Cellulophaga sp. L1A9: one gene and its partner. The main gene of each other region encodes a partner of the protein of the gene in region 2 in a complex. Links are inferred from orthologs where the notes say so. Each region holds a gene or a part of one and is shown on either strand. Other genes may lie near its edges.

The links. The genes of interacting proteins can lie anywhere in the genome.
Region 1: the proteins of carA (region 2) and carB are in contact, whole or in part, in a solved structure (PDB 1KEE), measured with the Escherichia coli proteins. The link is inferred for Cellulophaga sp. L1A9 from one-to-one orthologs.

What each region holds. Positions count from the first base shown.
Region 1 is NZ_CP047027.1:88,254-91,616, forward strand. It holds carB (carbamoyl-phosphate synthase large subunit), read right to left. Parts: upstream 3,054-3,363; coding sequence 201-3,053; downstream 1-200. Other genes in the region: GQR94_RS00405 (two-component regulator propeller domain-containing protein), read left to right, coding at 1-125; rpmH (50S ribosomal protein L34), read right to left, coding at 3,161-3,328. UniProt on the Escherichia coli protein: Large subunit of the glutamine-dependent carbamoyl phosphate synthetase (CPSase).
Region 2 is NZ_CP047027.1:874,082-876,878, reverse strand. It holds carA (glutamine-hydrolyzing carbamoyl-phosphate synthase small subunit), read left to right. Parts: upstream 1-741; coding sequence 742-1,854; downstream 1,855-2,797. Other genes in the region: eno (phosphopyruvate hydratase), read left to right, coding at 1,970-2,797; rplQ (50S ribosomal protein L17), read left to right, coding at 137-640; GQR94_RS03565 (DNA-directed RNA polymerase subunit alpha), read left to right, coding at 1-81. UniProt on the Escherichia coli protein: Small subunit of the glutamine-dependent carbamoyl phosphate synthetase (CPSase).

The sequences.
Region 1 (3,363 bases), 790 kb from region 2 along the record:
ATGCTAAATCTGAAGGTACAGGAAAAGGAACTACTTTTTATGTGGTAATCCCCAACATCGCAGATCAAGAGATCCAAAATATGATGGATACTAACATAACTCCTGAAAGCACAGATAAACAGTAGTGATCAAGAGATTGAGCAAAAAAAAAGCTTGAGCAGGTTGCTCAAGCTTTTTTTTAAATTTAAAAGTATTTTTTATTACTTACTTAAATACATTTTTCTACGAGAATACAAGTTGTAAAACTCATCATCTTTTAAACTATCAATAAATAAAATACTTTCTCCAGTACTTTTCATTTCTGGACCTAAGTTTTTATTTACATTATGGAATTTCTCAAAAGAGAAAACAGGTTGCTTAATTGCGTAACCTTCTAGTTGAGGGTTAAAATTAAAATCTTTTACCTTTTTCTCTCCTAACATTACTTTAGTCGCATAATTTACATAAGGTTCTTTATATGCCTTAGCTATAAATGGTACCGTACGTGATGCTCTAGGGTTAGCTTCAATGATGTATACAATATCGTCTTTTATTGCAAATTGAACATTTATAAGTCCTACCGTATTTAAGGCTAACGCAATTTTTCGGGTATGATCTTTAATTTGTTGCATTACAAATTCACCTAAATTAAAAGGAGGTAACGTTGCATTTGAATCTCCTGAGTGAATTCCACAGGGCTCAATATGCTCCATGATCCCTATGATATAGACATCTTCTCCATCGCAAATTGCATCTGCTTCTGCTTCTATAGCGCCATCAAGATAATGATCTAATAAAAGCTTATTCCCTGGTATCTGTTTTAAGAGGTTAATAACGTGCTCTTCTAATTCTTGTTTATTGATTACAATTTTCATCCCCTGACCTCCTAAAACATAGGACGGTCTAATCAATAAAGGAAAATCTAATTCTTCTGAAAGTGCTAATGCCTCCTCTGCTGTTTCTGCAACTCCAAATTGAGGAAAAGGAATATTATTTTCTTCAAGCATTTTAGAGAAACTTCCTCTATCCTCTGCTAAATCAAGTGCTTTAAAGCTGGTGCCGATAATTTTTATCCCGTGTTTTTCTAATTTCTCAGCCAATTTAAGTGCTGTTTGCCCACCCAATTGAACAATAACTCCTTCTGGTTTCTCATGAAGAATAATATCGTAAATATGTTCCCAAAAAACAGGTTCAAAGTATAATTTATCAGCCGTATCAAAATCGGTCGATACGGTTTCAGGGTTACAGTTAATCATGATGGTTTCATACCCACATTCCGCAGCTGCTAAAACCCCATGAACACAACAATAATCAAACTCAATCCCCTGCCCTATTCGGTTAGGTCCTGATCCTAAGACTACAACCTTCTTTTTATCCGTAACAATACTGTCATTTGCAACATACCTTGTTCCGTCTGGTCTTTCTATTTCTTCTTCAAAAGTAGAATAATAGTATGGCGTCAATGCTTTAAACTCTGCCGCACATGTATCTACTAATTTAAATACTCTATTGATATTTAACTCCGTACGCTTTTTGTGCACTTCACTTTCATAACAATCTAGCATATGTGCAATCTGACGATCCGCAAAACCTTTTTGCTTTGCTTCCAACAGAATATCTTTAGGTAAAGATTCAATGGTAAAAGTTTCTATTTCCTTTTCTAATATATGTAGTTCTTCATATTGTTTTAAGAACCACATGTCTATTTTAGTTATTTCATGAATTCTACTTAATGGAATACCTAACTGAATTGCATCATAAATAATAAACACACGATCCCAACTTGGAATTGTAAGCTTACTAATGATTTTATCGTAATCTTTCAATCCTTTTCCATCTGCCCCTAAGCCATTTCTTTTAATTTCTAAAGATTGTGTCGCTTTATGAAGTGCCTCTTGAAAAGAACGCCCTATTCCCATTACTTCTCCAACAGATTTCATTTGTAAGCCTAACGTTCTATCTGAACCTACAAACTTATCAAAATTCCAACGTGGTATTTTTACAATTACATAATCTAAAGTAGGTTCAAATAACGCCGATGTAGATTTTGTAATTTGATTATCTAATTCGTCTAAGTTGTACCCAATTGCCAATTTTGTAGCAATTTTTGCGATGGGATACCCTGTCGCTTTTGAAGCTAAAGCCGAAGAACGCGATACTCTTGGGTTAATTTCTATCGCTATAATATCTTCTTTTTCATCAGGACTTACTGCAAACTGCACATTACATCCTCCGGCAAAATCGCCAATACTGCGCATCATGTGAATTGCCATATCACGCATTTTTTGATACGTTTTGTCTGATAAAGTCATTGCCGGTGCTACTGTAATAGAATCTCCAGTATGAATCCCCATAGGATCCATATTTTCAATCGCACAAATAATAACGACATTATCATTTTTATCGCGTAATAATTCTAATTCATATTCTTTCCAGCCCATTAAGGCTTTATCAATCATTACTTCATGAATTGGAGAAATTTCTAACCCACGACTTAATAATTCATCAAAATCTTCTGGCTTATATACTATAGATGCTCCTGCCCCTCCTAAAGTATAGGAAGCTCTAATAACTAACGGGAAACCAAATTCTTGCGCAATTTCTTTTCCTTTTAGAAAAGAGGTTGCTGTTGCCTGTGGTGCCATCCCCACACCAATTTTAATCATTAAATTTCTAAACTTCTCACGGTCTTCTGTGATGTTTATAGCATCAATATCAACCCCAATAAGTGCTACTCCAAAATCTTTCCAAATCCCTTTTTCATCAGCTTCAATACATAAATTCAGTGCTGTCTGACCTCCCATTGTGGGTAACACCGCATCTATATTTGGATGCTTTTTTAGAATTTCAATGATAGATTTTGTGGTTAACGGTTTTAGATAAACATGATCTGCCATTGTCGGATCAGTCATTATCGTAGCTGGGTTACTATTAATTAAAATAGTTTCTATTCCATCTTCACGTAGAGATCTAAGCGATTGAGAACCAGCATAATCAAACTCACATGCTTGTCCAATTACAATTGGTCCAGATCCAATTAATAAAACAGATTTGATATTTTTATTCTTAGGCATTGTACTTGTATTATATAGTGTTCGCTAATAATTTTTAAAAATAGGCAAAAAAAAAGGTGCTACTTATAAAAAAGTAACACCTAATATCTAAAATAACAAATGAATCATTATTTTTTATGTCTTGTTTCTGAAGATACAGTTAATTTTTTTCTTCCTTTTGCTCTTCTTCTAGCAATAACTTTTCTTCCATTTACAGACGCCATGCGTTCTCTAAAACCATGTTTGTTTCTTCTTTTACGCTTTGATGGCTGATATGTTCTTTTTTGTCCGGGCATCTTATAATATCTTTAGTATCCTTTTAATTCAATTT
Region 2 (2,797 bases):
ACAGAGCTAGAAGAACTTGTAATCAATAAAGGTTTAAGTTTCGGAATGGATCTGTCAAAATATAAATTAGATAAAGATTAATTTTACTTCTGTTGGAAGAGAAAATCTCGGATAAGGAAGAAAATAGAACAAAGTAATGAGACACGGTAAAAAAGTTAACCACTTAGGTAGGAAAAAAGCTCATAGAGTTGCGATGCTTGCAAATATGGCTTGTTCTCTTATTGAACATAAAAGAATAAATACAACTGTTGCTAAGGCTAAAGCTTTAAAGCAGTTTGTTGAGCCATTAATCACTAAGGCAAAGGCTGAAAATAATCAGACGACAGAAAAAGGAACACATAATAGACGTGTTGTTTTTAAAAACCTTAGAGATAAATATGCGGTTACTGAATTATTCAGTAACGTAGCGGAAAAGATAGCTGACCGTCCAGGAGGTTATACTAGAATTATAAAACTAGGTACTCGTTTAGGAGATAACGCTGATATGGCGATGATCGAGTTGGTAGATTTTAATGAGCTATACAATGCTTCTAAAACTCCAGCTAAGAAAACAACTAGAAGAGGTAGAGCAAAGAAATCTGAAGCTCCGGCTGCAGATGCTTCACAAGAATCAACGCAACCAGAAAGTTCAGAAGAATAAAATGGTTGGTTTATAAGTTTTAATATTAGAAAAGGATAAGTTGAAAAGCTTATCCTTTTTTTTGTGTTATTTTGTAAAAATATTTAATATAATTCCTAAAAATGAAGTATCAAACTAGAAAAAAAGCTCTTATTTTATTGGCTGATGGAACTATTTTTTATGGTAAAGCAGTAGGTGATAAAGATGGAACAGCCTTCGGAGAAGTGTGTTTTAACACTGGAATGACAGGTTATCAAGAAATCTTTACCGATCCATCATATTTTGGTCAATTAATGGTAACTACTAATGCTCACATTGGTAATTACGGAACTAATTCTGAAGAAGTAGAATCAGATTCGGTTAAAATATCAGGTTTAATTTGCAAAAATTTTTCGTACACTTTTTCTAGAGCTATCGCAGATCAGAGTTTAGAAGATTTTTTAAATAAAAATAAATTGTTCGCGATCTCAGATGTGGATACGCGTGCTCTAGTGAGCTATATACGTGACAATGGGGCAATGAATGCTGTGATATCTACCGATGTTGATAATATTCAAGGCCTTAAAGAACAATTAAAAAACATCCCGAGTATGGATGGTTTAGAGTTGGCTTCTAAAGTATCTACGAAAGAGGCGTATTATTACGGAGACGAAAATGCCTCCGTTAAAATATCGGCTTTAGATATTGGTATTAAAAAAAATATACTTAGAAATTTATCAAAAAGAGGAGCATATATTAAGGTGTTCCCGTATAACACTTCTTTTGAAGAAATGCGAGCATTTAATCCAGATGGTTATTTTATTTCTAATGGACCAGGTGATCCTGAACCATTATTAGACGCTATAAAAACCGCAAAGGATATTATTGCAAGTGACGAAACTTTATTCGGTATCTGCTTAGGGCATCAGGTTATAGCCTTAGCAAATGATATATCAACTTATAAAATGCACAATGGTCATCGGGGTATTAATCATCCTGTGATGAACTTGGTCACTGGAAAAGGAGAAATTACTTCGCAAAATCATGGGTTTGCAATTAATAGAGAAGAGACAGAGGCCAATAAAGAGATTGAGATTACTCATGTACATCTTAATGATAAAACGGTAGCAGGTATTAAAATGAAGAATAAGAACGTTTTTTCTGTACAATACCACCCAGAAGCAAGTCCGGGGCCACATGATGCTGAATATTTATTTGATCAATTTTTTGAGATGATTAAAGTTAAGGTTAACTAAAACGTTATAGTTTAAATAAAGGTTATTTGTCACAGTTTTTAGGGCATTGAGAGGGTTTTCTAACACCTTACTTTTGTATCTTTGCTGTGTTTTCAACATAAATAAATAAAAATATATGAGTATCATAATTAGCGTTCATGCAAGACAGATTTTAGATTCAAGAGGAAACCCTACTATTGAGGTAGATGTATTCACTGAAAATGGTATAATGGGAAGAGCAGCAGTTCCTTCAGGAGCATCTACTGGTGAGCATGAGGCTGTAGAGCTGCGTGATGGTGGTAAAGCTTTTATGGGTAAAGGTGTTACAAAAGCTATTGCTAATGTTAATACTGATATTGCAGAAGAAATTATTGGAATGTCTGTTTTTGAACAAAATCTTATTGATCAAACAATGATTGATTTAGATGGTACTCCAAATAAATCTAAATTAGGAGCTAACGCAATTTTAGGTGTTTCTTTGGCTGTAGCGAAGGCTGCTGCAGAAGAATTAGGAATGCCTTTATATAGATATATTGGTGGTGTTAGTGCGAATACACTTCCTGTACCAATGATGAATATTATCAATGGTGGTTCGCATTCAGATGCTCCTATTGCTTTTCAAGAATTTATGGTAATGCCTGTAAAGGCTGAAAGTTTTTCTCATGCAATGCAAATGGGAACTGAAATTTTTCATAACCTTAAAAAAGTATTACATGACAGAGGTTTAAGTACAGCAGTTGGTGATGAAGGTGGTTTTGCACCGAATTTAGCAGGAGGTACTGAAGACGCATTAGATACAATTGCTTTGGCGGTAGATAAAGCTGGGTATAAATTAGGGGATGACGTAATGATCGCCTTAGATTGTGCTGCAGCAGAATTTTACGTTAATGGTAAATACGATTATACGAAATTTGAAGGTGATAAAGGTGTAATCAGAACATCTGAAGAGCAAGCGCAATACTTA